Regions from separate parts of the Atlantibacter sp. genome, predicted to be linked through region 2. Evidence: predicted binding sites of a transcription regulator. Region 2 holds the regulator's gene; each other region holds the start of a gene.
What was found. Region 2 encodes Fur, which represses iron uptake genes when iron is present. Its sites were predicted from a motif close to ATAATAATGAGAACNACTATCAA; they were not measured.
Positions count from the first base shown of each region.

Region 1 (7,788 bases), on a different contig from region 2:
CTGCTGCCATGCCGCGAGCAGCTTATCTCGGTCGCCGGCCTTAACCGCGAACTGATGCTTACTGAACTACTCTTAAACTGGGAACAAGTATGGCGCACTGGCGCACCGCTCCCACATTCCCCTCTCTGAGAGATGCTATGTTTTTAGTTGATTCACACTGCCACCTTGATGGGTTGGACTATAAAACGCTACACAGCAGCGTTGATGATGTACTGGAAAAAGCTGCCGCGCGCGACGTGAAATTTTGCCTGGCGGTGGCGACCACGTTGCCGGGCTATCGGGCGATGCGCGATCTGATCGGCGAGCGCGATAACGTGGCGTACTCCTGCGGCGTTCATCCGCTGAATCAGGATGAAGCCTGGGATGTCGCGCAACTGCGCCAACTGGCGGCGGACCCGCGCGTTGTCGCCATGGGCGAAACCGGGCTCGATTATTACTACACCCCCGAAACCAAACCTCAGCAGCAGGAATCATTCCGCAACCACTTACGTATTGGCTGCGAGCTGAATAAACCGGTGATTGTCCATACCCGTGATGCCCGTGAAGACACCCTGGCGATCCTGCGTGAGGAAAACGTGACGGAATGCGGTGGCGTACTACACTGTTTTACTGAGGACAGGGAAACGGCAGCGAAGCTCCTCGATATGGGAATGTATATCTCGTTTTCCGGTATCGTGACGTTTCGCAATGCAGAGCAATTGCGCGAGGCCGCGCGTTATGTACCGCTCGACCGTTTGCTGATCGAAACGGACTCCCCCTGGCTCACGCCAGTGCCTCATCGCGGCAAAGAGAACCAGCCAGCGTTAGTGAGAGATGTCGCTGAGTACATGGCTGTGCTTAAAGGGGTTTCCGTCGAGGAACTGGCGCGTATCACGACGCGTAATTTCTCCGAACTCTTCCATCTTGACCTCTCCCATCTCGCCTGATTTGCAGGCTCTCTCAGTTATTTTAAAGCTCGTAATTAATATTTAAAGCGAGTAAAGTTCACCGCCTAAAAATGGGCGGTGACGCAGCGTTTAGACACATTTAGACATCCTCAATGTAAAGAAATGCAAGTTTTTGGCCTGCGCTTTGCTGAAACGTGATAGCTGTCAAACAATGTTGAGCCTATTTATTTTACTCTGCGTAATAAATAAAGGGCGCTTAGATGCCCTGTTTATGGCCTGTCTCTCCCCACAGGCTGATGCGTTAAACGCGTAAAAAGCACTAATACTCAGGAGCACTCTCAATTATGTTTAAGAATGCATTTGCTAACCTGCAAAAGGTGGGTAAATCGCTGATGCTGCCGGTATCCGTACTCCCGATCGCAGGTATCCTGCTGGGCGTCGGTTCCGCAAACTTCAGCTGGCTGCCAGCGGTGGTTTCCCACGTTATGGCAGAAGCGGGCGGGTCAGTTTTCGCCAACATGCCGCTGATTTTCGCTATTGGTGTCGCACTTGGCTTTACCAATAACGATGGCGTTTCCGCTCTGGCCGCTGTGGTGGCTTACGGCATTATGGTGAAAACCATGGCCGTGGTTGCGCCGCTGGTTCTGCATCTCCCCGCAGAAGAGATCGCGGCTAAACACCTGGCCGATACCGGTGTGCTTGGCGGGATCATCTCGGGTGCGATTGCCGCCTACATGTTCAACCGTTTCTACCGCATCAAGCTTCCTGAGTATCTGGGCTTCTTCGCCGGTAAACGTTTCGTGCCGATCATCTCTGGTCTGGCTGCGATCTTCACTGGCGTGATCCTGTCCTTCATTTGGCCGCCGATTGGCTCCGCCATTCAGACCTTCTCCCAGTGGGCTGCTTATCAGAACCCGGTAGTGGCGTTTGGTATCTATGGCTTCATCGAGCGCTGCCTGGTGCCGTTCGGCCTGCACCATATCTGGAACGTTCCTTTCCAGATGCAGATTGGTGAGTACACCAACGCGGCAGGCCAGGTGTTCCACGGCGATATCCCGCGTTACATGGCGGGTGACCCGACTGCGGGCATGCTGTCTGGTGGCTTCCTGTTTAAAATGTACGGTCTGCCTGCTGCCGCGATTGCCATCTGGCACTCTGCTAAGCCGGAAAACCGCGCTAAAGTCGGCGGTATCATGATCTCCGCTGCGCTGACCTCGTTCCTGACCGGTATCACCGAGCCGATCGAGTTCTCCTTTATGTTCGTTGCGCCGATCCTGTACATCATCCACGCGATTCTGGCAGGCCTGGCATTCCCGATCTGTATCCTGCTGGGTATGCGTGACGGTACTTCGTTCTCTCACGGCCTGATCGACTTTATCGTTCTGTCTGGCAACAGCAGCAAACTGTGGCTGTTCCCGATTGTGGGTGCAGGTTACGCGGTGGTGTACTACACCATCTTCCGCGTGCTGATCAAAGCGCTGGACCTGAAAACCCCGGGCCGTGAAGATGCTACCGAAGACAGCAAAACCACCGGCACCAGCGAAATGGCTCCGGCTCTGGTTACTGCGTTCGGCGGTAAAGAAAACATCACTAACCTGGATGCGTGCATCACCCGTCTGCGTGTCAGCGTCGCTGACGTGGCGAAAGTAGACCAGGCTGGCCTGAAAAAACTCGGCGCCGCTGGCGTGGTGGTGGCAGGTTCAGGCGTTCAGGCGATTTTCGGTACTAAATCCGATAACCTGAAAACTGAAATGGATGAATACATCCGTAACAGCTAAGTGTTGTTCGGGGAGACTGAGGGAGCCGCAAGGCTCCCTTTTTTATTGCCTGCGGTTTTGAGACAGGAAAGAGGCGGGGACGCGTTAACGCCCTCGCCTGAGAGTGATTAGAAGCTGTAGTTCGCGGTCACAGAGACGTTGCGCGGCGCGCCGTAGATATAGGATTGTTCGATATTGGTATCGTACTCTTTATCAAACAGGTTATTCAGGTTGGCCTGAACGGCGAAGTCTTTGGTCACCTGGTAACGGCCAAACAGGTCCACCAGCGCGTAGCTGCCTTGTTCAGCACGGAAGGTGCCGTATGGGGTAGCAACGTTCTGGTAGACGCGATTCTGCCAGTTCACGCCGCCGCCGACGGTCAGCTGTTGCAGCATCGGCAGGTTATAGCTGGTGAACAGTTTCAGCGTCGTGCGCGGCAGGTTAGGGTTAAACGCGTTGCCGTCGCGATCTTCCGCCACGTAGCGCGTCGCCCCGAAGGTCATCTGCCAGTAGTCGGTGATGGCACCGTTAACTTCAAACTCTACGCCTTTGCTTACCGTGCCATCGGCTTCAGCATATGCGCTTTCACCCGCGCTGCCTGGGATTACCTGGCCTGTGGTAACGCCAAGATTGTCCTGCTCAATGCGGAATACCGCCAGCGAGGTGGTCAGGCGGCTGTCCATCCAGTCAGATTTCACGCCCAGCTCGTAGTTATTGCCGGTGATCGGCGACAGGTATTTACCGTTAATGTCACGCACGGTTTGCGGCTGGAACACCGAGGTGTAGCTGGCATAGGTTGACCAGTTTTCATTGATATCGAACACCAGACCGGCGTATGGCGTCGTGTTGTTTTTCTCAATGTTCTGGGTCAGGGTGTCGCTGCTCCACTTGGTGTAGCGCGCGCCCACAATCAGGTGCAGCGGATCGGCCAGCGAGATGCGGGTCGCGGTATAGGCCGATTTAATATGGATCTTATCGTCCTGCGCTACTGTCAGTTCGCCCCACTGGGTTTCCGGGAAGTTGCCGTTGTAGTCGTAGTAGCTGCCCAGCTCGTCTGCGCCGATGTTAGCCCAGCTGTTCAGGTAGCGGTTATGCTGTTTACTGTAGTTTGAGCCCACCATTAACTGATGCTGACGGCCTAACAGTTCATACGGCCCGCTGGCGTAGAGATCCAGCGCATCCACTTTGCGTTTACCGGTGTTGTAGCCCGTACCGCCCACCACCGGGTAGCTTGCGCCGTAATAGCTTTCCATGATCCCGGTAGATTTATCCACCAGACCGTCAAGATACAGCGCTTTGCTGTCGAGGTTCATTTCGGTATGGGTGGCGTTGAGGGTCAGCTCCCAGTTATTTTCGAAACCCTGCTTCAGTGTCGCGAAGACTTTATTAAAGTCTTTGTCGTTATAGGCCCAGTTTGGCGCGGTGCTGTCGTGTTTGTTATGGCCAACCAGGCTACCGTCAGTATACCAGCGCGGCAGGCCGCCCCAGGTCTGGCTGTCGACGTTGATGTCCTGGTATTCGTAGCCCACGGAGAAGCGGGTCATGTCGGTCAAATCAACATCCAGCACGCCATAAAAGAATTTCTTCTCATTGTTATAACGGTCCAGCCAGCTGTCGTTATTCTGGTAACCGGCTACCATACGGCCACGAATTCTGCCGTCATCGGTCAGTGGTGACTGTACGTCGGCAACATAGCGCTGTTTATCCCAACTGCCGTATTCCGCAGAGACGTCGCCTTTAAACTCGCGGCTGTCGGCGTGCTTACGTACCATGTTCACGGCGGCGGAAGGGTTGCCTGGCCCGGTCATCAAACCGGTCGCGCCGCGCACAACTTCCACACGCTCCAGCAATGCGGTATCGGAAAGGGCATCGCCCAGGTTCCAGCGGGTTTCGAAGAAGGTGGGAATGCCGTCCACCATGTAGTTATCGATCAGGAATCCGCGAGAGTAATAAGAAATACGATCCGAGTCGGCTACCGATGCGCTAACGCCCGTGGTGTTAGACAGAACATCGCCCAGCGTTTGCAGCTTTTGATCCTGCATACGCTGTTCGCTGACCACGCTGACAGACTGCGGAATATCGCGCTGTACCAGCATCATTTTTGTGCCGGCAGAGGTGGTTTTAACGCTGTAATCCTGGCTTTCTTCGGCTTGTGCGTTAACGGCTGATGCCTCAACTAACACCGTATCTTCAGACTGCGGCGCGGCAAATGCCGAACTCACCGGCAGCGCGGCGCAAATGCACATCGCCAGCAGTGAGCGGTGGGGCAGAGAATTTTTCCTGGTATCAAAAACAGAAGACATGATTAACCCTTAATAAAAGACGCAATTTTTGCTGCGCGGCCTGGGTTTCCCAACGGCGCGTGGCATGTTGTGTGTGGTAATAACATCAGAGATACGAATAAAAATGAGAACTATATGCATTTGGTTGATCGGTGTAAACAAATGTAAGAGTGAAACTGAAACAGGATTCCAGAAACGGTGATAGCGATCGCGCTGAAGAGTTAAACGATTAACGTCATTCCTCTCGCGAAATAACGGTTTATCAACATAAACACCCATAAATACATCGGGAACAGACGTTATCCGTGGCGCAGCGCGCGGCGTTTTTTTTCGCGCAGTGGTTATCAGCAGGGGGCGGGTCTACAGTGAATAGGTCTGTTAACAGCGAGAGAGAACCAAGATGAAAGTTTCAGGTTATGCAGCGCTTTCCCCCACCGCGCCGTTAGCGCCTTTTCAGGTTGAGCGACGCACGCCGCGCCCCGATGACGTGACGATAGAAATTCTGTATTGCGGCGTGTGCCACTCCGATCTCCATCAGGCCAGAAACGACTGGGGTTTCAGCCAGTATCCGCTGGTGCCGGGCCACGAAATTATTGGCCGGGTGACTGAGGTCGGCGACAAAGTAACGAAATTCAAGCCTGGCGATTTGGCGGGCATCGGCTGTATGGTGGATTCCTGTCGCGAGTGCAATCCGTGCCGGCAGGGGCTGGAGCAGTACTGCGAAGAAGGCAATATCCAGACCTATAACGGCCAGGATCGCTTCGATCATCGCCCCACCTTTGGCGGCTATTCCCAGGCTATTCTCGCCAGTGAAGATTTTGTGCTGCGTATCCCGGAGGGCCTGGATTTAGAAGGCGCGGCACCACTGCTGTGCGCGGGCATTACCACCTGGTCACCGCTCAAGCGCTGGAATATTGGCGAGGGCAGTAAAGTCGCGGTAGTCGGTCTCGGCGGGTTAGGGCATATGGCCCTCAAGCTGGCGAACGGTTTGGGCGCGGAAGTCACGCTGTTTACCCGTTCGCCGGGCAAGGAAGAGGATGCGCGTCGCCTCGGGGCCCATCACGTGATTATTTCCACCGATCCGTCGCATATGGAGCAGGTGAAAAACCAGTTCGACCTGATTATCGATACCGTGCCTTATACCCACGACATCAACCCCTATCTGCCGACGCTGACCCTCGACGGCACGCTGGTGTTTGTCGGCCTGCTGGGCGAACTGCAACCCTATGTCAACACAGTGCCGCTGATCCTGGGCCGTCGCTCGGTGGCGGGTTCCTGCATCGGCGGGATTGCGGAAACTCAGGAAATGCTCGATTTCTGCGCGGAAAAAGGCATCGTTTCAGACGTGGAAATCATTAAGATTCAGGAGATCAATGAAGCCTACGAACGGATGCTGAAAAGCGACGTAAAATACCGCTTCGTGATCGATATGGCGTCCCTGGCGTCGTAACCCTGCGGTTTGTTTTGCTGGCGATGCGGCGAAACAAACCGTTTTATCCCGTTAAACTCCACGCAACCTATTGATTAAAACCAGTGTTTCATTTGTGGCAATCAGCGAGGGTGATATACTGAATGCACAGATGCTCACTCGTTTACTGCGCTTAATACCGCCGCAGCGTTAAAAAAGGATACGGTCATGGCTGAAGAAACTATTTTTAGCAAAATCATTCGTCGCGAGATCCCAGCCGACGTCGTCTTTCAGGATGAACTGGTCACCGCGTTCCGCGATATCTCTCCGCAAGCGCCGACCCATATCTTAATCGTTCCTAATGTGCTGATCCCAACCGTTAATGACGTCACCCCGGAACACGAGCAGGCACTGGGCCGTATGCTGACCGTGGCGGCGAAAATTGCCGAACAGGAAGGCATCGCCGAAGATGGCTATCGCCTGATCATGAACTGTAATCGTCACGGTGGGCAGGAGGTATACCATATCCATATGCACCTGTTGGGCGGACGCGCGCTGGGGCCGATGCTTTCCCATAAAGGGCTGTAACATGAAACGTGCGTGCCTTCTTGCATTGTGTTCACTGATGGTGCTGGCGGGGTGTAGCTCGCGCCCGGAAATCCCGGTGAGCGATCGCCAGACGCTGGTGATGGAAACCTCAGTGATGGCGGCGGGCGTGATGGCTGAAAAACCAGAATTATCCAGTCAATCCGGCAAGCTCGTCGCCACCAGTACGCTTTACAATGAAAAGGATGTGCCCGTAACGCTGAACTATCAATTTTACTGGTACGAAGAGAGCGGACTGGAATTGCATCCACTGGATAAGTCCGCCACGATAATCATACCTGCGCACAGCCGCATCGTGCTGAATGCGGCGTCGCCTTTTCTGGGCGCCAGCCAGGTTCGACTCTATCTCTGGTTATAAGGGGTGATATTAATGAGGGCGATGCCTCGTTTTTGGCTACTGGCGACAGTAGCGTTAATACTTTCCGGGTGTGTGATGCGTGGGCAACAGGAGCCTGCGCCGGTCGATCAAGCCACACCTGCGCCACAGCAACCGGTGCCAACACCTGAACCGGTACCAACGGTGCCGTCTGTACCTGAAGTTCCGCCGCAGCCGGGTCCGATTGAGCATCAGGAGCCGACCCCTGCGGAGCCGAAAGTGCGCCAGTACGACTGGAGCGGCGCGGTTCAGCCGATGGTCGGCAAAATGTTGCAGGCGGGCGGTGTCAATGCCGGTAGCGTGCTGCTGGTGGATTCGGTCAACAACCGTACCAACGGTTCGCTGCAAACCGGTCCGGCTACTGAAGCACTGCGCAATGCTTTAGCCAATAACAACACCTTCACGCTGGTCTCCGCGCAACAACTGTCGATGGCGAAGCAGCAGCTCGGCCTCTCCCCGCAGGACAGCCTGG
Region 1 covers NZ_DAMBQK010000010.1:29,401-37,188, reverse strand. The annotation lists gene holB (DNA polymerase III subunit delta') at 1-129, shown strand, start outside; gene RT120_RS11100 (metal-dependent hydrolase) at 138-926, shown strand; gene ptsG (PTS glucose transporter subunit IIBC) at 1,232-2,665, shown strand; gene fhuE (ferric-rhodotorulic acid/ferric-coprogen receptor FhuE) at 2,773-4,950, opposite strand; gene RT120_RS11085 (NAD(P)-dependent alcohol dehydrogenase) at 5,327-6,376, shown strand; gene hinT (purine nucleoside phosphoramidase) at 6,563-6,922, shown strand; gene RT120_RS11075 (YcfL family protein) at 6,924-7,298, shown strand; gene lpoB (penicillin-binding protein activator LpoB) at 7,311-7,788, shown strand, end outside.
Region 1: a site for Fur is predicted at 5,045-5,067, ahead of fhuE (ferric-rhodotorulic acid/ferric-coprogen receptor FhuE). Genes of this name have one in related genera too.

Region 2 (7,788 bases):
ACTTCCCGAAAATCTTCTCGAAAGTGTCTAAAACTGAAGCACCGGTTAAAGGCATGCTGACGATTGTGATTTTCCAGAGCGTGCTGGCGCTGATGACCATCAGCCCGTCGCTGAATAATCAGTTTAACGTGCTGGTTAACCTGGCGGTTGTCACCAACATCATTCCGTACATTCTGTCGATGGCGGCGCTGGTGATTATTCAGAAAGTGGCGAAGGTCGATCCGGGTAAAGCGAAAGCGGCAAACTTCGTGGCATTGATCGGGGCGATTTACAGCTTCTATGCGCTCTACTCCTCAGGTTCCGAAGCGATGCTGTATGGCGCAATGGTGACCTTTATGGGCTGGACGCTGTACGGGCTGGTATCGCCGCGCTTTGAATTGACCAATAAACATGGCTAATTGCTAAGCACCAGAAAACATCAATCCAATGCCGGTTCCTTAAGGGGACCGGCATTATTTTTAACTGACGCCTTAGTGCATCACTATTATGCCCAAAACTGCTAACCCGGCTACGGCACCTATCAGATACACTGGTGACATCGCAACATCAGCGGCAATAGCCACCGGGTACAGAGCGCGTTTTGCAGAGAGCCCGTTTCGGGTACAGACACCCCAGTGTCAATAACGCTGCGCAGTGTATACAGGTGCCTGATTGCACACAACACTACCGCTGCCATCATGCCTACAGCATCAAAACGGCAGACGAAATGATATGTACTGCCCCACCCTCCCAAATTTTTATACCAGACATGAACCAAGACAGACCGATAATTAACCGTAGTATCGAAGTTACAGGAAATTTGTGCAGGCCAACGTTATTGTTGCGGAAGAAGAGTAAAACCGGTGGAGAGATAAGCGCCATTTAAAAAGGGTTCATGCACGTGCATGAACCCTTTAGACATTTATAGCTGAATCAGTCTGGGGACCCTGAAGCGAACGGCATTAAGCGCTGGCGCTATTGTTCCTGGTCTCAGGCGTTTTTCAGAACTTCACTGACAATTTCTACCGCTTCTTTCTCGATCTGGGCACGGTGCTCTGCGCCGAGGAAGCTTTCGCAATAGATCTTATAGGCGTCTTCCGTACCCGAAGGACGCGCCGCGAACCAACCGTTGTCGGTCATTACTTTCAGGCCACCAATCGATGCGCCATTGCCCGGTGCGGCGGTTAAGCGCGCGGTGATCGGGTCACCCGCCAGGGTGCTGGCACTGACCATCTCCGGAGAGAGTTTGGAGAGCGCCGCTTTTTGTGCGGATGTTGCAGACGCCTGCAGACGGTTGTAGCTCGGCGCGCCAAAGCGTTCAGCCAGTTCGTCATAGTGCTGCTGCGGGTTTTTACCGGTTACTGCGGTAATTTCCGCCGCCAGCAGGCACATGATGATGCCGTCTTTGTCGGTCGACCACGGGGTGCCGTCGAAGCGCAGGAACGATGCGCCCGCGCTCTCTTCGCCGCCGAAGCCGAAACTGCCGTCGAACAGGCCGTCAACGAACCACTTAAAGCCCACAGGCACTTCAACCAGTTTGCGGCCCAGGTCGTTAACCACGCGGTCGATCATCGCGGAAGAAACCAGGGTTTTGCCCACCGCCACATCGTTGCCCCACTGCGGACGATGTTGGAACAGGTAGTTAATCGCCACAGCAAGATAATGGTTCGGGTTCATCAACCCCGCCGGCGTGACGATACCGTGGCGGTCGTAATCCGGGTCGTTGGCAAACGCCAGGTCAAACTTGTCACGCAGCGCCAGCAGGCCCGCCATCGCACATTCAGAGGAACAGTCCATACGGATTGCGCCGTCTTTGTCCAGATGCATAAAGCGGAAAGTCTGGTCGACGTGATCGTTAACGATGGTCAGGTTTAATTTGTAGTGCTCGGCAATGCGCTTCCAGTATTCGATACCCGAGCCGCCCAGCGGATCGACGCCCAGCGTCAGGCCCGCTTTCTGGATAGCCGCCATATCGACGATATCCGCCAACCCTTCGACAAAGGGCTGCACCAGATCTTTCGCAGTAATGTGCCCGCTCGCCCAGGCTTCATCCAGTGAAACGCGTTTCACTGACGCCAGGCCTTCCGCTAACAGCGCGTTAGCGCGGTCTTCCACCACTTTAGTAACGTTGGTGTCAGCTGGGCCGCCGTTGGGCGGATTGTATTTGATGCCGCCATCGTCAGGCGGGTTATGGGACGGGGTAATGACAATACCATCCGCCTGTTTTCCGCCCTGGCGGTTATGGACCAGAATAGCGTTAGAGACCGCCGGGGTCGGCGTATAGCCGTTGTCTTCCTGAACGATCACATCCACGCCGTTGGCGGCAAGCACTTCCAGTACCGAGATAAACGCCGGTTCGGAAAGCGCGTGCGTGTCTTTACCCACAAAGCAGGGGCCGGTAACACCGTTTTTTGCGCGTTCTTCCGCGATGGCCTGGGCAATCGCCAGAATATGCGGTTCATTAAAACTGTGGCGCGCCGAGCTGCCGCGATGGCCGGACGTCCCGAATTTCACCGCATGCTCGCTATTCCCCGGCTGCGGTTTCAGCACGTAATATTGTGCGGTGAGTTGGGCAACATTAATCAAATCACGCTGTTGTGCAGGCTGCCCTGCACGGTTATGAATTGCCATGGCCTGGTCCTTTTGACGCATTAGTTAAATGGTGCCGCAAACCTTTTCAATCAATTCCGCCGGGAACTGCATTGACTGCATGATGTGTTCAATCATGCTGCATTTACGACCGGTATTGGTGTTGGTAATCACCCAGTATGGCGTACCTGGCACATGTTTGGGTTTGGTTTGATTACCGCTCTGCAAAAGCGTTTGCTGATCGCCCGCAAAATAGACGCGGGTGCGGCCATGCAACGACTCGGTGGCATCGGCGAACGCTTTTGGATCCAGTGTATAGAGTGTAGACAGCACCAGCATGAAACGGTTGACGGCACGCTTTTGTTCAGCGTATTCGTCAGAAAGCAGCAGCTCGCGAACAGCGCGTACACGATCTTTGGGGTTGTTGGCGGGTTTTTCTTCCATCACGGCGACGGCCGCGCTGCCCTCTTTCGCCGGTTTTTCGACTTGCGGTTGCGCGGGGTTGAATTTCAGCATGCGACGCAAAATGTCGGACGCGCTTTCACCAATGTGCTGGGTGTGGCTCGCGATATAGCGATAAAGGTCGTCATCAACTTCAATCGTTTTCATTTTAATCCAGTGCGATATCTTTCTGAATACAAATCGTTGGGAGTATAGGATCAAACCCCAACAGCGGATAGCGTCAAGCCAGGAAGGCGGCAAAAGTCAGATTTAACTGGATCTTGCGACCGGGCGGCAGAATGTTCAACATAATACCCTAACCTGACACCTGCAAAAAAAGAACTTTGCCATGAAATTACATACCCGAGCGCAAACTGCACAACAATCGCATAACGCCTCACCGGTCGTGCTGGTTCACGGCCTGTTCGGCAGCCTGGATAACCTGGGCGTGCTGGCGCGCGAACTGATTACCGATTTCGACGTTATCCAGGTGGATATGCGCAACCACGGATTGTCACCGCGCAGCGATATCATGACGTATCCGGCCATGGCACAGGATCTGATTGATACGCTCGACGAACTGAGTATCGACAAAGCCACTTTTATCGGTCACTCCATGGGCGGTAAAGCTGTGATGGCGGCAACCAAAATCGCGCCGCAACGCATCGATAAACTGGTGGCGATTGATATCGCGCCGGTGAATTACCGGGTGCGGCGGCACGATGAAATTTTCGCCGCGATTAATGCCGTCAGCGAAGCCGGGATCACCTCTCGCCAGGATGCGGCGGCGCTGATGCGTGAACAAATCCCTGAAGAAGGGGTGATTCAGTTTCTGCTCAAATCTTTCGCATCCGGCGAGTGGCGTTTCAATGTGCCAGCGCTGTGGGATCAGTATTCACATATCGTCGGTTGGGAAACGGTGCCCGCCTGGGATCATCCGGCGCTATTTATTCGCGGCGGCAATTCGCCGTACGTGGATGAAAGCCATCGCGAGGCGCTGCTTGCGCAATTCCCTCAGGCGCGCGCGCACGTCGTAGCGGGCGCGGGCCACTGGGTTCATGCCGAAAAACCGCAGGCGGTGGTACGGGCAATCCGCCGCTACCTCGATGCCGGGTAAAAAATGGTTAAAAATAAAGCGGCTGATAACTCAGAGTGCCGTTAACGCGTTGGCGCGCTGGATTCCCTCATGTATGATGGCGCGCTTAACTGCATCCGAGCCCCGCTCCTGCACCCTGTTTTCCCTGTCAAAACGCGCATCATGGCCAAAGAACAAACGGACCGTACGACATTAGATCTGTTCTCGGACGAACGCCGCCCGGGCAGACCCAAAACTAACCCGCTGTCACGCGATGAACAGTTGCGCATTAACAAGCGCAACCAGTTAAAGCGCGACAAAGTGCGCGGGCTCAAGCGCGTTGAGCTCAAACTGAACGTTGAAGCGGTTGACGCGCTCAACATGCTGGCAGAGGCCCGCAATATCAGCCGCAGCGAATTGATCGAAGATATTCTGCTGTCACAGCTCGCCGCCCTTAAGGACTGAGAGTTATCTAAAAACACGGCGCGATGTAGCAGACTGTGCACATGGCCGTGATAGAGATTTCCGCCAGCTTGTCTGTTCTGCTATGATTGCCCTATCTGTAGGCTTTTTGCCTCAACCATCTCATTAAGTTTCAAGAGGTTATTTTACTCATGGCAATCGTAGGCATTTTCTTCGGCAGCGATACCGGCAACACTGAAAATATCGCAAAAATGATTCAAAAACAGCTTGGTAAAGATGTTGCTGAAGTGCGTGATATTGCTAAAAGCAGCAAAGAAGACCTCGAAAGTTTTGATATTTTGCTGCTGGGCATCCCTACATGGTATTACGGCGAAGCGCAGTGCGACTGGGATGACTTCTTCCCGACCCTCGAAGAGATTGATTTCAACAATAAACTGGTTGCCCTGTTTGGTTGTGGCGACCAGGAAGACTATGCCGAATACTTCTGCGATGCCCTGGGCACCATGCGTGACATTATTGAACCGCGTGGCGCAACTATCGTTGGCCACTGGCCGACTGAAGGCTATCACTTTGAAGCTTCCAAAGGCCTGGCGGATGACGATCACTTCCTCGGTCTTGCCATCGACGAAGATCGCCAACCGGAACTCACCGCAGAACGCGTTGAAAAATGGGTGAAACAGGTTTCTGAAGAGCTGCACCTGCAGGACATCATCAACGCCTGATTATTAAAGGCGCTAAGTCAATTAGCGTCTTTTTATCTTAATTGATAGGCAAAAGCGATAAAAATAATTGCTACAAATTTTTAACTTTTGCCTCCAGACCTGTACAATACACGCCTTACGCATCGGGTGATTTTGCAACAAATGCAGGCAGCGCCACGATTTTGGGTATTTTTAAGCAAGGCAGTTGCAGTTTTCATTTAGCCATGGCAGTTCTATAATGAAACGCATAATGCCTTGCATCGATCTCTTGCTCCCTGAGGAGCGAATCGTTACGTAACAGGACAAATTCCGCATGACTGACAACAATACCGCATTGAAAAAGGCTGGCCTGAAAGTCACGCTTCCGAGGTTAAAAATCCTCGAAGTGTTGCAGGGGCCGGACAACCACCATGTCAGTGCGGAAGACTTATACAAACGCCTGATCGATATGGGTGAAGAGATTGGGTTAGCGACCGTTTACCGCGTTCTTAACCAGTTTGATGATGCCGGAATCGTCACACGCCATAATTTTGAAGGCGGCAAATCCGTTTTCGAGTTGACTCAGCAGCATCATCACGATCACCTCATTTGCCTGGACTGCGGTAAAGTGATCGAGTTTAGCGATGATTCAATCGAAGCGCGCCAGCGTGAAATTGCCTCCCGTCACGGTATTCGCTTAACTAACCACAGCCTGTACCTGTATGGCCATTGCGCAGAAGGCGATTGCCGCGAAGACGAAAATGCGCATGAGATTGCAGAAAAGTAATTTTTTCTAGAATCATGAATTCCAGTAAAAGCCGACTAATGTCGGCTTTTTTATTTCTGATGATTTAAAAAATAACAGGCATGGCTTGCTTAATAATGAAACCTTTAAGTAAATCCTGTAATGAATTAAATAATATGAATGATGTTTTAAGAATATATCAATAACCATACGAATCAGTAGGTTATGATATATTGTGACGTCTTATTACCCGTCGGGCCTGTTTGTTGCGTTGCGGTTTAAAAATGCCATCACTTAAAATAGTGAGTAACATCGCATCCGATAAAATAAATCTGGTTAATCGCAATGACATTACCGCAGAAACCCCTCTCTGAATTATATCGCTTAACGGATTTATTCACTGACTATAACAAACTTACGCGTGTTGAAAGATATACCTTAATACCCGTAAGACCCCATACCGTTACGCTGATTCATGGTGGGCAGTTTTCTATCATTCGCAGCAGCGATAGATTATTATTCGAAAAACAAACTGCACCAGCGCTGTATGGGCTAACCGGTAATGCCCGAAATCTGGCCTATCTGCGCATTTATGCTGATACGCAATGCCATTTCCAATTAGTGCCTCTGGACATTTTCATGCAGCGGCTTGACGATAATCATTCGCTGCACTTAATACCGGCAATTTTATCGTGGTATATAGAAAGCTTACTTTATCGGGATGAGATGATGATGGGGCGAAATAGTTATCAAATGATAAAGGGGAATCTCCTCCATCTTAATCAATTAGATGAGTTTATGCGGTCAAAAATCAATGTTGCGGATTTCATCGTCAAACGAACCAATTTATCCCGCAGCATCGTCATGAAAGTTTTGTCCGCGATGCGCGCTAAAAATCATATTGATGTTAAAAGAGGCAAATTGCTGACGATCAATCAACTGCCTGAAAAACTCAGTTGATGCGAGAGGCCATTCATCGCAACCTAAGACGTTCTCCGGGCCTTTCTCTTTTCATTTAAGAAGCTTCGCGCAAAAAAACGCCGCATTACGCGGCGTTTTAGCAATGAAATCTTATTCCCCGATTTTCGCCCAGGTATCGCGTAACCCTACCGTACGGTTGAACACCAGATGTCCAGGTTTGGAATATTTGCTGTCGAGGCAGAAATAACCTTCACGCTCGAATTGCAGCGCGTTGCCCATTTCCGCATCCTGGAGGCTCGGCTCGCCAAAACCCTGCTTGATCACCAGCGACTCTGGATTGATAGTCGACAGGAAATCTTCTGCCGCGCCGGGATTTGCCACGCTAAACAGACGATCGTACAGGCGGATTTCAATCGGTAACGCATGGCTGGCACTCACCCAGTGGATCACGCCTTTCACTTTGCGGCCGTCCGCCGGGTCTTTGCTCAGGGTTTCTGCGTCGTAGCTACAGAAGATAGTGGTGATGTTGCCTTCCGCGTCTTTTTCTACACGCTCAGCTTTAATCACATAGGCATTACGCAGGCGGACTTCTTTACCCAGCACCAGGCGCTTGTATTGCTTGTTAGCCTCTTCGCGGAAGTCGGCGCGGTCGATCCACACTTCGCCGCTGAACGGCACTTCACGGCTCCCCATCTCCGGTTTGTTCGGGTGGTTTGGCATCGTGACCCTTTCGCTCTGGCCCTGCGGATAGTTCTCGATCACCAGTTTCACCGGGTCGATAACCGCCATGGCACGCGGCGCGTTCTCGTTGAGATCTTCACGGATGCAGGCTTCCAGCGCAGCCATTTCTACCGTGTTGTCTTGCTTAGTCACGCCGATGCGTTTGCAGAACTCACGGATAGAGGCAGCGGTATAACCGCGACGACGCAGACCTG
Region 2 covers NZ_DAMBQK010000020.1:49,756-57,543, forward strand. The annotation lists gene potE (putrescine-ornithine antiporter) at 1-398, shown strand, start outside; gene pgm (phosphoglucomutase (alpha-D-glucose-1,6-bisphosphate-dependent)) at 970-2,610, opposite strand; gene seqA (replication initiation negative regulator SeqA) at 2,635-3,177, opposite strand; gene ybfF (esterase) at 3,359-4,126, shown strand; gene ybfE (LexA regulated protein) at 4,268-4,549, shown strand; gene fldA (flavodoxin FldA) at 4,699-5,229, shown strand; gene fur (ferric iron uptake transcriptional regulator) at 5,522-5,974, shown strand; gene RT120_RS16530 (helix-turn-helix domain-containing protein) at 6,278-6,892, shown strand; gene glnS (glutamine--tRNA ligase) at 7,004-7,788, opposite strand, start outside.

Region 3 (7,788 bases), on a different contig from region 2:
TCATCATAGGCTAGTCATCATGACGAATACTGAGTCGTTGCAACATCCCGGAAATACCTTCTCGCAGTAAAAGAGAGGTCATCTGTTTTTGTTCGGACGGGGTCATCTCTTTCAATGAATTAATCAGCAAATTTTCGAGCGGCGTTTCGGCTTGCGGGGCGACATAAGATGCGTGAGGTTCAGAGGCGCGCTGTGCGCTGCGAATAAAATGTCGAACTTGTTCATTCACGTGGATCAATCTGGCTTTACCGCCCTGCACGCCGGGCTTGGGTGAGGTTTCCCATCCCTCTTTGCGCACCCATTTATTAATCGTTTGCCGGCTGTAACCCGTTAGCAATGCCAATTCTTCAGGCGTCATTCGTTCCTTGAGCATGAGTACTCCAGTGATTTATAAGGTTATTAGCTGTTCATCTTATAGCACTATTTTACTGGAAACTGTGACGTGAATAACTAGCGAGTTCAGGAAAGTGCGAGACAGATGCCATGTTGCTGGCTTTTTCAGCGGTTGAATCCAATCGGTGAATTTCGCGTTGACAGTCCAGGGTGGAATTCATATTATTCGGGCCGTCAACACGACAACGATTTTGCGTCGGGGCTATAGCTCAGCTGGGAGAGCGCTTGCATGGCATGCAAGAGGTCAGCGGTTCGATCCCGCTTAGCTCCACCAAACTTCATCCCACAAGTTTGGTGCAAACAAAAAATCGTGGGGCTATAGCTCAGCTGGGAGAGCGCTTGCATGGCATGCAAGAGGTCAGCGGTTCGATCCCGCTTAGCTCCACCACCTTTCAAACCCTCGCTTCGGCGGGGGTTTTTCGTTTCTGCGTCCTGCCTCTTTATGATTTCCCCGGTCAATGATTTAATTTTATTTATGTCAATTTGTAGTATTTCGTTAACGCCTTGTTTATTGAGGGGAGATTAATCTGGTCATCACTTGCGTCGGGTAAACATTAACCATATTATTGGTGTCGCTTATTTCACGTGCCAAATTAACAAGTAAAATATATATATCCATGTTAAATAGAATTAACGTAAAAAGATTTTTTGTAGCATTGGTGTTGTGTTTTTTACTGGTGCCGGTGGCACGTTATATATCCCCCAAAGCGATTATTGATGGGCAGGCGCTTTATCTCGCTTATTTACCGCTGAGCGTCATGGTGGCGATGTTCCTGTTATTTGGCCGTCATGCCATCGCCCCGCTGATAATTGTCTTAGCGATTTCCTATTCACATCGTTATCCCCTGAGCGTGTTTCAGCTTGGCGCCTTTCTTTTTTGCTTTATGGCACCGTTTATTCTGTGCGGCGCGATTTGCCAGGCCTTTCTTGGCCGCCGCTGGCGCTATAACCTGACGGGGAGAGGAGTAGGGCATCGGATTTTATGGATAGGGTTCGCCGCACCGCTGCTCAGTAAGATGATGCGCTATGTCCTTGGGCACTTTATGACGTTCCCTGCCGCCGTCGAGCCCTTTTTCGGCCACAGTTCGACAATGTTTAATATCGTTGATGGTCAGAATACGGTGGCGGCGGCGCTGGTCTTTAGCGGGATGTTTTATTATCCGTTGCGAATGCTGTTAAGCCCGGCCTTTGCGCGCGCATTTTTCCGGCGCTGTATTGTTCCGGTGTTTTCCCGCAGACGGCGCATATTTACTTTCTGCTGGTTGATGGTGGTGGTTGCCGTACTGGTTATTTGCTGCGGCCCCTATGAAACCGACTGGATATCGGGATACATCGTGCCCGTTGTCTTTGTGCTATTCACCATTGGCGTTTTCAAAATCGGCCCGCGACTGATTAGCCTGTTATGGTCCCTATCCGCCTGGATGTTACTGAGCTGGAACGAAAGTTTTTTGTACGGCAATTCCGCGTATTCTCTGGCCTTCGTGTTATCGGTATTTATTGCTTTTACGGTATCCGTGCTGTTTATGACGGTAATATTTCAGCGCAATGAGAGAATGAAACGGCAATATTTCTCATTATCACAAACCGATCCGTTAACCCGGATGCCTAATTTACGCGCGCTGGAAAAAGTCATTGAAAGAGAACGCGCCGGTTCACTGTGCTGCCTGCGCCTCAATAATATGGATTTCCTGAGCCGCCATTACGGGCTAATGATGCGCGTTCACGTAAAACAATTGATTTCCAGCATGCTTAAGCCCTGGCTTCAACAGGGCGAGATGGTATTCCAGTTGCCTGGCAGCGATCTCTTAATTTTCCTGAAAGGCCCGGAACCGGAGGCGCGCCTGCGCCATATGGTCGATCTGTTAAACAGTAAGCGGCTTCCGTGGAATAACGTGCAGCTGGATATCGATTATGGTGCCACCTGGTCGGCGATAAATTATCACGAAGATGAGCTTTATCGGGTGATCAGCCAGCTAAGTTATCTGGCGGAACAGGTGACGGCGGACGAACCGGTATTGCCGCTTAATCAGAACAGTAAGGTCACTATCTCTGGCGAAACTACCGAGCGTATCATGCTGCTTAAACAGGTCAAACAGGTGCTGGAAGAAGAACACATTGAGCTGTACGCACAGCCTATTGTCGATGCGAACGGTAAGGGATATCACGAGATTCTGGCGCGCATGCGCTGTGATGATGTCTTTCTCACGCCGGATAAATTTATACCAGTCGTGGCCCATTTCAACCTCAGCGTACGCTTTGATATGCAGGTATTGACCGGCTTGCTGAAGTTTCTGCGCCAGCATCCGGTCACGAGCCAGTGCCCGCGTTTCTCGGTCAATTTAATGCCGTTAACCCTGATGCAAAAAGGTGTCGCCCGGCAGATTATTGCGTTGTTTGAAGAGTATGCCGTGCCGGTAAGCTGGGTGATTATCGAAGTTACGGAAGAACAGGCGTTTTCCGACTCGGAAACCACTACTCAAAATATCACGCTGTTACGTGAAAGCGGTTTTCGTATCGCGATTGATGATTTTGGCACCGGGTATGCGAATTTTGAACGCCTGAAGCGCCTGCAGGCGGATATCATCAAAATCGATGGCTGCTTTATCCAGGATATCCTGACCGACTCGCTGGATAACATGATTGTGAAATCGATCTGCGAACTGGCGAAGGCCAAATCCTTTTCAGTGGTGGCGGAGTACGTCGAAACCGAAGCACAACGCGAACTGCTGCTGGAGTTGGGAGTGAATTATCTCCAGGGTTATCTCACCGGCAGACCGGTGCCCCTGCGCACGCTGGTTCAGGCATAAAAAAACCCGCTTCGTGAAGCGGGTTTTTTAATTCTGGTAAACCTTACGGCAGCATCAGCGCCGCGATGGACGCCGACAGCACGCTCACCAGCGTGGAGCCGTATACCAGTTTCAAACCAAAGCGGGATACCACGTTGCCTTGCTCTTCGTTCAGGCCTTTGATCGCACCGGCGATAATACCGATAGACGAGAAGTTAGCGAACGATACCAGGAAGATAGACAGGATGCCTTCCGCACGCGCAGACAGCGGGGAAGCGGACTGGGCAATTTTCTGCAGATCCAGCATCGCTACGAATTCGTTGGAAACCAGTTTGGTCGCCATGATACTGCCCACCTGCAACGCTTCGCTTGCCGGTACGCCCATCACCCAGGCAATCGGGTAGAACACGTAACCCAGAATGCCCTGGAAGGAGATGCCCAGTACCGCAGCGAACAGCGCGTTGAGGCCCGCGATCAGTGCGATAAAGCCAATCAGCATCGCCGCAACGATCACCGCCACTTTAAAACCGGCCAGGATGTATTCACCCAGCATCTCGAAGAAGCTTTGGCCTTCATGCAGACTGGACATCTGCAGGTTTTCGTCTTCTTGTTCAACGCGGTACGGGTTAATCAGCGACAGCACGATAAAGGTACTGAACATGTTGAGCACCAGCGCCGCCACCACGTATTGTGGCTTCAGCATGGTCATGTACGCGCCAACGATGGACATCGATACCGTCGACATTGCCGTAGCCGCCATGGTGTACATGCGGTTGCGGGACATCTTGCCGAGGATATCTTTGTAAGCGATGAAGTTTTCCGACTGGCCGAGGATCAGCGAGCTGACGGCGTTAAAGGATTCCAGTTTACCCATACCGTTCACTTTGGAGAGCACGGTACCGATAGCGCGGATCACAATCGGCAGAACGCGAATGTGCTGCAAAATACCGATCAGCGCGGAAATGAAGACGATAGGGCACAGAACCTGCAGGAAGAAGAATGCCAGGCCTTGATCGTTCATGCCGCCAAAGACGAAGTTTGTCCCTTCGCGCGCAAAGCCGAGCAGTTTGTCGAACATGCCTGCGAACGCCTTCACAAATCCGAGACCAATCTCAGAGTTAAGGAAGAACCAGGCAAGAAGCACTTCTATAACTAATAATTGAACAACAAAGCGAATACGAATTTCTTTGCGGTTACGACTGATCAGCAAAGCAAGCAGCGCAACAACGGCGAGCGCCAGAACAAAGTGCAGAACGCGGGACATATGTGCTCCGAATATGAGGCAGGTTTAATTTTCCTGCACATTCTATGCAACGAGGCGTAATAAAACGAGATCTACCGCTCACTATAGTAAGGTCTTGTGACGAACCGCAAAAATAGTGATCCACCAGACATTTCTGATATGTTACGTAAAGAACTGAAAGGTTACGTTCTCCGGCTATACTTTTAACACTTCGCCACGCTCCGTTGATAAACACGGCGCTACGCACGCGGCTCTTCCAACATCGTTTTTAGCTATCAAAGTAATCGTACGCTCCCCTTGTGAATGAACTTGATAATCATTCTCATTTTGTTAGCATGAAACATAGCAAAGGCTATATCTTGAGGCAAAAAATGACCAGCAGTCGCGTTGATAACAGTAATGGCCGTACGGCGCGTAAACTCAGGCTGGCGTTGATGGGGCCCGCGTTTATCGCGGCGATTGGCTATATCGATCCCGGTAACTTCGCCACCAATATCCAGGCAGGGGCCAGCTTCGGCTACCAGTTGTTGTGGGTCGTGGTGTGGGCCAACCTGATGGCGATGCTGATTCAGGTGCTGTCCGCCAAACTGGGCATCGCCACCGGCAAAAATCTCGCCGAACAAATTCGCGACCACTATCCACGCCCGCTGGTGTGGTTTTACTGGGTCCAGGCGGAAATTATCGCCATGGCGACCGATCTCGCGGAATTTATCGGCGCGGCCATCGGCTTCAAGCTGATCCTCGGCGTGTCGCTGTTACAGGGGGCGATACTCACCGGCGTGGCGACATTCCTGATCCTGATGCTGCAAAGCCGTGGCCAGAAGCCGCTGGAAAGGGTGATCGGCGGACTGCTGTTGTTTGTGGCGGTGGCGTATATCGTCGAACTGATTTTTTCTCAGCCGGAGTTTGCAGAACTGGGCAAAGGGATGATTATCCCCAGCCTGCCGACCTCGGAAGCGGTGTTTCTCGCCGCAGGCGTGCTGGGCGCGACCATTATGCCGCACGTTATCTATCTGCACTCGTCACTGACCCAGAACCTGCATGAAGGCTCGCGGGCCGAACGCTATTCCGCCACCAAATGGGATGTGGCGATTGCCATGACCATCGCCGGTTTCGTGAACCTGGCGATGATGGCGACGGCGGCGGCGGCATTTCACTTTTCTGGTCATACCGGGGTCGCCGATCTCGACCAGGCTTACTTAACTCTCGAGCCGTTATTAAGCCATGCGGCGGCGACCATTTTTGGCCTGAGCCTGGTGGCGGCGGGCCTGTCATCCACCGTAGTCGGTACTTTGGCGGGGCAGGTGGTCATGCAGGGCTTCGTGCGTTTTCATATCCCGCTGTGGGTGCGCCGCAGTATCACTATGGCGCCGTCGTTTATTGTGATCCTGATGGGCCTCGATCCGACGCGCATTCTGGTGATGAGCCAGGTCCTGCTGAGCTTTGGTATCGCTCTGGCGTTAGTGCCGCTGCTGCGTTTTACCAGCGATGCCAAACTGATGGGGTCACTGGTCAATACCCCTCGGGTACGGATTATCGGCTGGGGGATTGTGGGGCTGGTAGTGGCGCTCAACCTGTGGCTGCTGATCGGCACGCTTTTCGACCTGTAAGCCAGACCGTGACAGGCCATCTGTCACGGTTTTCTCAATCATTACCCGCTAAACTGGGTTACCTTCTTTCAACGCCCGTTGGTCCGTATTTTCCATGAATGGATTTGATCTGGTTTTCGTGAAATATGTCCAGGAACACTGCCCGGTTGCCATTGGCGACGTGACCCAGCGTTTCGGCAAAACGCTCTCAACGTTAAAGCGCACCATGAAAGAAATTAATGCGCTGCTGCCTGAGCAATTTCATCTGCATATTGATAATCAGTTGATTACCACCACCATGGGCTACGGCGAATATATCGAGCTGCTGGAGAAAATTAAGTTCAACCGCTATATCACCAGCCCGGAAGAGCGCACCCGCGATTTATTTGTCGCGCTGTGCCTGAACGACGTGGTGAATAAAAGCGAGTATTACGCCCGGTTTTTCGTTAGCGCCAGCACGTTAAAAAACGATGCGCCGGTTTTAAGCCAGTTCTTGCAGGATAATCAATTAGCCCTACAAAGTATTCACCGCAAAGGCTCGGCGCTGTCTGGTGACGAAATCGCGCTGCGTATCGCGGTGTGCTTAACCATTCTAAAGACCGTCGAAATTGGCGAAGACCACCGGTTAATTACCCATAAAGCCAACGATCCGGTAAACCGCTCGGTGGCGGCGCGTTTTCTCAGCCAGTGCCATGAGGAGATCGCTGCCGCCGCGCGGCTGTACACGCAACGTATCGAACCGACATTGCGCCTCGGTTATAACGGTAAAAAGTATTTTCTGGTTTACCTGAGCCTTGCCATGCATCGCCTGAAGCGTGGCCACGAAATTAACGATACATCAACGCTGGATTTTATTGCCACAGTCCCGTTCGGGTTGTTTGAATCGCAAAATGAAAACCGCTTTCTGGATCTGCTGGTATCGTCATTGAGCACCACCTGGCGCGCCTTCACGCTTTACGATCGGCCATTAGTCGAGGCGGTAGGGCGGTTTATTGAACGTATCGAACCAGCGCTGGTCAGTATCCTTTATAATCGCCAGGCGTGTTTTGCCGAGGTATATCAGTTTATCTGTTCGGCGATTATTCAGAATAAATTTCACCTGTGGTTTGAAGATAAAAAATTACAGGGGGTACGCGCCAGCTATCCGCAGCTCTGGGAAAGCGTAAAGCAGGCGCTGGCGTCAATGGAACAGCATTACGCGATCCAGTTTTCCGGCGTCCATCTGGCGACACTGCTGCTGATACTCAAAAAATATGAACTGCAAAACCGGCTGGTCAGTGAACCCCGCAAGCGGATTATTATCGTGACCAACTCGTCAGAAAGTAAAATTGGCTATTTTAAAGAGGTACTTCACGCCTGGTTTCATATCGATATTGTTGCCTGCGTGAATATTAATGAACTGCACCAGCTGAAAACCATTCCCTTTGATTTACTGATCACCTTCACCAATAAAATATCCAGCTATTTGAAGTATTATCAGCTCGATTATATCAAGGTGAATTTTCATCTTACCCAGGACGATATTACTCTGCTGCGCCAGCAGGGATTGTCGCGGGCGAAGAAAAAAATCCCGGCAGCGCAGTTTGCTCAACAGGCCGCCGGGATGAATGAACAGCAACTGCGCGCGTTTGTAGCGCAACACTACCCAGGAATTTTTATTTAACGCAGCCGAGCGGCTGCTTAACGCCGCGACACCATACGGCGTTGAGATCCAACGCCTCGTCCAGCACCAGAAAATCGGCGTCTTTACCCGCTTCAAGGCTACCTTTGCGGTCGG
Region 3 covers NZ_DAMBQK010000001.1:2,161-9,948, forward strand. The annotation lists gene RT120_RS00010 (YfeC-like transcriptional regulator) at 1-7, opposite strand, end outside; gene RT120_RS00015 (YfeC-like transcriptional regulator) at 11-373, opposite strand; tRNA gene RT120_RS00020 (tRNA-Ala) at 592-667, shown strand; tRNA gene RT120_RS00025 (tRNA-Ala) at 706-781, shown strand; gene RT120_RS00030 (EAL domain-containing protein) at 1,011-3,200, shown strand; gene RT120_RS00035 (NupC/NupG family nucleoside CNT transporter) at 3,244-4,443, opposite strand; gene RT120_RS00040 (Nramp family divalent metal transporter) at 4,794-6,032, shown strand; gene RT120_RS00045 (hypothetical protein) at 6,127-7,674, shown strand; gene nagA (N-acetylglucosamine-6-phosphate deacetylase) at 7,667-7,788, opposite strand, start outside.
Region 3: a site for Fur is predicted at 4,732-4,754, ahead of RT120_RS00040 (Nramp family divalent metal transporter). Genes of this name have one in related genera too.

Region 4 (7,788 bases), on a different contig from region 2:
GCACCAAAGGCGTGATGCCTGCGCACCTGCAACGCTACCTGGCGATTGCTGGCGAGCTGGATTGCGCCCTGCTGCGCACCATGATCAACAGCCCGGAACATCGTCCAACGCTTAGCGAAGCCCAGCGCAGCGTGGAAAGCGTGCTGCCGTCGTTTGAAAACCAGGGCGTGGCGATCTGTCTGGAAACCTATGAACAGGTGCCTACCGACGACAATATCGCGCTGGTGAAAGCGATTAAGTCAGGGCTGGTCGGTATCTGCCTCGACCCGGCCAACTGCGTCGCCAGCCTGGAGTCGCCAATGGACGTGGTGGCGAAAACTGCACCTTACGTCCTCAACTGGCACGTCAAAGATTTCGCCTTCTCACGCCGCGACGGCTGGGTGGGCTTTACCCTTGCGGGCGCGAAGCTCGGCGAAGGGTTGCTGCGTTACGATGAGATCTACCAGCAAATCGAGCCGCAAACCCGCGGTATTAACCAGATTATTGAGCACTGGTTGCCCTGGCAGGGCGACGGTGAACGTTCCTGCCGCGTCGAAGCGGCCTGGACTGAACACAACATGAAGTATCTGCTTGATAAACAAACCTCCAATCATTCCTCAACGATATCCAGGGAGTCACATCATGTCTGCTGAATTGAAAACTATTACCGTAATCGGTGCGGGCGGCAAAATGGGGATGCGTATTTCGGCGAATTTCCAGAACAGCGATTATCAGGTGTTTTACTGCGAAAACTCGCCCGCTGCGCAGCAACAGGTTACCGGTCAGGGCCGTGAGCTTTCCGACGCGCAGTCCGTGGTGCCGGTGAGCGACGTGGTGATTCTGGCGGTGCCGGATATCGTGCTGGGCAAAGTGTCTGAAGCCGTGGTGCCGCAGATGAAACCGGGCGCAGTCTTGCTGACCCTGGACCCGGCAGCGGCCTACGCGAACCTGATCGCCCAGCGCGACGGCATTGAATACGCGGTAGCGCACCCGTGCCATCCGTCGGTGTTCCTCCAGCGCTACACCAAAGAAGAACATGCCGATGCCTTTGGCGGCGTGGCGGCGGTGCAGCACGTGGCGGCCTCTTATGAAACCGGCAGCGACGCGCAAAAAGCCGAGCTGAGCAAAGTGATCAGCTGCATGTACGGCCCGGTCGAGCAGGTGCACTGGGTGACGGTGAAGCAACTGGCGTATCTGGAGCCGACGCTGGTAGAAACCGTGGCCTGTATGGTCGGCGCATTTATGAAAGAAGCGCTGGATGAAACCGTCAAACACAGCGGCGTGCCGGAAGAAGCGGCGAAAGCGATGCTGTACGGCCATATTCAGATTGCTCTGGCCGTGGCGTTCCGCGCCACCAACCCGTTCTCCGACGCCTGCATGATCGCCATGGAATACGGCCGCGAGAAAATTGTGAAGCCGGACTGGAAAGTGATTTTTGAAGAGCAGGAACTGGATAAAGTCATTGCCCGGATGCTGAAAATCGATAGCATTAAGCGTTAAGCCACAGGCTCTGCCGCGATCCGCGCGGCAGAGCATTGTTTCATTAAATTAATGTTTCTCTGATATAATTTTCTGCACCTTACAGGTCTTTTCTTTCCCGTCAATGGAGAACGCGCCTCGCATGGATAAATCCAGCCAGAGTCAGGATTTTGAACTACTCACCGAGATCGCTATTGCGTACTACTGCGATGAGGTGACTCAGGAAGAGATCGCGAATCGTTTTGGTTTTTCCCGCATTAAAGTTGGCCGCCTGCTTAAGCGCGCCAAAGAAGAGGGCATTGTCGAAATCAATGTCCGCTACCATCCGGTATTCAGCACCCAGCTTGAAAAGCAGATGCAGGAGCGTTTCCCGATTAGCCGCGCGTTAATCGCCCTCGACCATAACGACGAAGACGAACAGCGCCGCCAGGTGGCTGCGTTAGTCTCGGGTTATCTCGCCAACAACCTGCGCGACAATATGGTGGTAACCGTCGGCCAGGGCCGCAACGTGGCGGCGGTGGCGGAATACACCAGCCCCATTCAGGCGAAAGATTGCCGCTTTATTTGCGGAATTGGCGGCACGCACCGCACCGGCGACGTGATTAACGCCGACCACATCAGCCGTCTGCTGGCGAAAAAATTTGGCGGCAGCAGCGAGTCGCTGTATGCGCCTGCCTATGTGGAAAACCCGGAATTAAAAGCCGCGTTGATGCGCAATGGCACCATCAAAGAGACCCTCGATCGCGCTCGCAAGGCGGATATCGCGCTGGTGGGCATCGGCGATATGAACGAGAACAGCTATATGGTCAAGCTGGGCTGGTTTACCCCGCAGGAAATTAACGACGCCAGCCTGAATCAGGGCGTCACCGGGGATATCGCGGGTTATGATTTCTTTAACGCCCAGGGCAAGCACGTTAATACCGTGATGGATGACCGGGTTATCGGGCTGAGCGTGGAAGAGCTGCGCCAGATCCCGTGTGTGATTGCCATCGCCTCGGAGAACACGAAAGCAATGTCGATTATGGGCGCGTTGCGCACCGGGGCGATTGATGTTATCGCCACCAGCGCGCGCAACATCCGCACGATTTTGAGTATGACGCAGTAAGCGTTGCGGTTAGAAAAGGGGAGCCTTTCGGCTCCCTTCTGTTTTTAGAACAGTACCGAGTAATTCACCCCAAACGTACGCCCGCGACCTTTATAGGTATACAGATCGGCGGCACCGTAAGTGGGGCTGTACAACCCTGGCGCGCGCTGCCCCCAGGTGGTGGTGTAATCTTCATCCAACAGGTTTTCCACGCTGAAGCTCACTTTACCCATCGGCAGGTTATAGCTGCTCAGCACATCAATGGTGTTATAACCCTCGATTTTCTTGCCGGCACTGTCGGTTAAGTCAACGGTTTGCTGGGTCTGCACGCGCAGGCTCCAGTCGCCGGGTGCCCAGCCAACATACGCGGTGGCTTTAGACGGACTGGCGGCATCGACGGTCAGTTTTTCCCATTTCCCTTCCTGTTTGGTTTCCGATTTGATCACGTTAAAGGTCGCGCCGGTGCTCCAGTCGCTGTCGGCAAAGAAGTAATCCACCGCGCCCTCAAGCCCGTAAATTCGGCGTTCGTCATCATCCAGATTGATGGTCATGTCGGTTTTGTTAATGGAAATGGTTTTGTCCGACAGGGAATAGTACGCCGCCAGTTGGGTACGCAGATTATCCCCGGTATAGCGCCAGCCGAGCTCATATGCGTTCACTTTGATGCCGTCCAGCGTGGAGTCGTTAACGTTGACGCTATTCAGCAACTGGTAATGACCATTATTCAGGCGGTAAGTGCCGGAGCCGTAATACTTCGCCAGATCCGGGATTTCAAAGCCCTGAGAGAAGTTAAACCAGGTTTGCTGGCGTTCAGTCAGGTGCGCCAGCAGACCGGCGTTAAACAGGAAGTTGTTGTAGTCGGTTTTGCCGCCGGGCACCGCGTCCGCGGAAGTCGCTGCCCCGGTAGCGATGGCCTGCTGCTGGGCGTAGCCGATGAAATCATTCACTTTGTTTTCAGTGTGCTGGTAACGCACGCCGCCGCTCAGGGTAAAGATGTCGTTAATGTCATAGCTGGTCTGGAGGAACGGCGCGAGGTTAGTGATGCTGTAGCTCGGGTAGCGCCCCACGTTATAGCTATTTTCCAGCGTCATCCCGCCGGACTGCTGGGCTTTCGCCAGATCGAAGAATTGCTGGTTGGCGTCGAAAGTTTCATGTTCAGCGTCCACGCCGTAAGTCAAATTCAGGCTGTCGAATAAGGTACTGTTAAGCGTTAGCTTGCCGCCGTAAAAATCGGTTTGCTGCTGGGAGGCACCAATACTGGTGACGCCGGTGCGGCCCAGAGTGGGGAACGGATAAAACGTCAGGGACTCATCGCGATAATAAATCTGCGCCACCATATCCTGGCCCCAGAAATCGGTGTTGGAATATTGCAGATTGATTAAGTGACGCTCGGTTGCCGGAATACGGTCAGAATCGAGATTGCTGGCGTTATAGGCTTTGCCCTGGCCGGTAACGGCGGAGAAGTTACGGCCCAGATACAGGCCGTGATCGCCATCCGCCTGGCTTTTATAGTACTGGGTGGTGAGCTGGAGCTGCTGGGTATCATTAATATTAATCGTCCCGGTGCCCATCACGTCCAGACGGTCGGAATACTGTAAGCCAGTCTGGGTATTATCGATGATAACTTCATCACCGTTGCCGTCATACCAGCCGCCAAATCGTTGGTAGGAAACGGACATGCGGCCCGATGCGTTATCGTTGCCACCGCTCACCGCCGCCGCGACGTTTTCATCGTGATCGTTATGGCTGTTGAAGCCGCTTTTCCCGCCCAGTTGCAGCTCTACTTCCTGCTCCGGCTGGCCTTTTTTGGTCACGATATTAATCAACCCACCAGTGCTACCGCCGCCATACAGCGATGTCGCGCCGGAAATGACTTCGATGCGCTCGATGTTAAACGGATCGATGGCATCCAACTGGCGGCTGTCGGTACGCGACGAGTTCAGGCGCACGCCGTCAACCATCACCATCATCGAACGGCCGCGCATATTCATGCCGTAGTTGGTGCGGCCCTGGCTGCTGACGTCCATCCCTGGGATCAACTGAGCGAGGATCTCTTTGATCTCTTTCCCGCCCTGCATCTGTTGTGCGATTTCCTGCTTTTCGATCACCCAGGTGGTTTGCGCCATATCGGTGGCGCTGCGATGCGCGCGGTTGGCAGAGACCACCAGAGTATCTTCTTTGGTATCAGCAGCGAAAGCGGGCGCGGAGAGCATGGCGAGCAGCACAGGGTTCAGCACCCAGCGGGTACGGCGATTGGCTATCATCAGTTGTTATTCCATTAAGTTAAGTGCCTTGCCCCGATAAAAAGCGCAGCACAAGCAGTTGCAGAAGCATTTATTTGAATTGGTAATTATTCTCATAATGATATTTATTACATTTACAAAGACAAGCGTTTTTGCAATATTTGCTTGCAAATCTCCATTAATATTTCCTTATTTATTGAGAGGTTATCCAACTCGCCGGACCTCTAAGGACTCATCGCTATGGCCGCCAGCTATCGACTCTTCAACCTCACGCTGAAATCACGGCATCACATCACGCCTTCACTGCTGCGCTGCGTATTTACCGGCGATGATGTGGCGCAGATGAAGCATGACGCGCCGGATCAGCGCATCAAACTGTTGTTCAGTGAAAACGGTGAGTTTCCGCCGGGATTAGGGAAGGGGGAGAACTGGTACCAGGATTATCTGGCGTTGACGAAAGAGATACGTCCCGTGATGCGGACCTATACACTCCGAGCCTTGCGCCGCGATGCACGGGAAATGGACGTCGAGTTCGTACTGCATGGGGAAAAGGGTCCGGCATCGCGCTGGGCCACGCACGCATGCCCTGGCGAGCGGCTGTTGGTGGTTGCACCGGATGCGGCATTTGATGGCGACAGCGGCGGCTACGAGTGGCTGCCGCCTGTGCAGGTAAACCAGGCGTTGCTGATTGCCGATGAAACCGCGCTGCCTGCCGTCCTGGGCATTCTTGAACAGCTGGCGAAATCCGCGCATCCGCCTGAGGTTCAGGCGTTTATAGAAGTGCCGCATAAAGAAGATATTCATGACGTAAGCGCGTTTAGTTTTGCCCGCGTGCGCTGGATTGCGCGAGAGTCCGATCGCTTTGGCGAAGCGCTGCTGGATGCGGTTAAAGCGAACGTGGATATTCCTGACTGGGCGCAGTGCCAGGCGCAGTCGCTGGTCTCCAGCAGCTTACTGGAAGATGACATCTGGGAGCGCGCCGAAGGCAAAAAACCGTTTTATGCCTGGGTAGCCGGCGAGTCGTCGACCGTGAAAAACCTGCGTCGCTATCTGACCGGCGATCGCAACCTTGACCGGGCCTGCGTGAACTTTATGGCCTACTGGAGCAACAAATAACGTTACGCCTCCAGCGGTGCAATCAACTCCGCCCCCTGATTTCTGATATTCCCGACGCTGCGTGTTACCGGATGCCAGGTAAAATCCCCCGCCGGAACTGCGCCTGTTTTGACTATCTCTTCCGCTTCTTTTCCGCCGATATCCTGGCTCATCCACGCCAGTGCGGCTTCCGGCGTCAGGACCAGAGGGCGTCGGTCGTGAATATCAATCAGCCCCTTATCTGCGGCTGCGGTAACAATCAGAAAGCCTTCGTTTTCATCGCCGCGCTCAAACGGCGTACTGCCGATGGCAGCGAAAAACAGCGGTTTCCCATCCTGACGATAGATAAAATACGGCTGCTTTTTATCGCCTTCTTTTTTCCATTCAAACCATCCGTCGGCGAAAACAATCGCCCGCCCATGCTGCCACAGCGGCTTGAACATGCGACTGGTTGCAGCGGTTTCGACTCGCGCGTTGATCAACGGCGCTTTGTTCCACCAGCCCGGCGCGTAGCCCCAGTGGACGGGAGCGAGATGCAACTGCTCATCGCGCTCGTTTAACAGCAGCACTCTGGTGCCTGGCGCAACGTTGTAGCGGCCAATGGGTTCAGGATCGTAAGGGATATCGCGTTCGAGTTGTTCAGCCAACTGGCTGAGATAGGCTTCACGCGTTTGCGCCTGGGCGAAACGTCCGCACATAGTGACCTCCCGTGTTTAAGGGAAGTATAGGTAAGACAGAGGGAAAGGATTCCACAAGATACTCATGTGGCTGAATATATAATTGCAATTTACAAGGAGGGGAGGGGGCAAGCCCCCTATTAGGTATTATGGCAATGTTGTGAAAAATTTTGACATTGCGTCTCGCTCAACAACAGTGACAAAAACATAATCGACATTATATTTTTTTACCAGTGATTTGACTTGCTCTGGTGTTACCTCATTGTAATGCACCATGATGACATCTTTAAACATACGCATCATATAGGGAGACATAGCGCTACCAAATGAATCACGTAGCCATAATACTTTTGAATTCTGGTAATGATTAACTGCGCTAACCCAGACCGGAGATGAAGGAGATGGCACCTGCAAATAGTTACCCAGCATTTTGATGGCACCAGATTTTTCATCTAAAACAAAAGTATAGTTATTTGTGATGTTAATATTATTAATATCGGAACGAATATCTGTGTTATACGAACCGATACGTAAAAACCTTGCAAGGTCGCCGCCAATGGATGGGTTAAAACTAAAGCTTGATGCATCGATACGGGAGACTACTGCATTTATTTGCGGATTTTTTAGGGAGGCCATTAAAGTTGTAAACCCGACCCATGCCCCGTAACTGTTCCAGTGAGTATCAGTTTTATAGTAAAGCAAGTGTTGGTCGGATTTTTTTTGCAAAAGAGAACCATAGATATCCACGTAGATATCAGGTTGCTTCTGCTGAATGACGTCACGGAACTGAACATTATAATGCTTATCCCATGAAGGGAGTTCCTCACTGTATATAGAGTCCTTATCAGGACTAATCATAATTTTGAAGTTCTGAACGCCGTTATCTTTAAACCAGGAGTCCCAGGCAACGATGGTCTTATCTATTGCTTCTACAACAGGCATATCGGACTCTTTTATCCCTTCAATTTTATACTGAAGGGAACGGGAAAAATTGTTTCCCATAAACAACCATCCGTTGCGGCCAACCATCACTTCGCCAGGGTCGGTTGATAAGCCAAGCCTGTAGCCCGCAAATCCAATCAGCGTCAATACAGAATCAACGTTGAATAGACGTTCTTTTTTAAGGGACAATGATTTTTCTTGAACCATGGTTATAATATTAACTATAGGGAGTACCGCTAACAGGATGAGAATGATCGCGATGAAGCGAAAAAGTTTCTTTTTCATTTTT
Region 4 covers NZ_DAMBQK010000001.1:191,849-199,636, forward strand. The annotation lists gene RT120_RS00900 (sugar phosphate isomerase/epimerase family protein) at 1-632, shown strand, start outside; gene RT120_RS00905 (phosphogluconate dehydrogenase C-terminal domain-containing protein) at 622-1,479, shown strand; gene RT120_RS00910 (sugar-binding transcriptional regulator) at 1,601-2,563, shown strand; gene RT120_RS00915 (TonB-dependent siderophore receptor) at 2,608-4,806, opposite strand; gene RT120_RS00920 (siderophore-interacting protein) at 5,026-5,901, shown strand; gene RT120_RS00925 (SOS response-associated peptidase) at 5,904-6,578, opposite strand; gene RT120_RS00930 (alginate O-acetyltransferase AlgX-related protein) at 6,705-7,784, opposite strand.
Region 4: a site for Fur is predicted at 4,886-4,908, ahead of RT120_RS00915 (TonB-dependent siderophore receptor). Genes of this name have one in related genera too.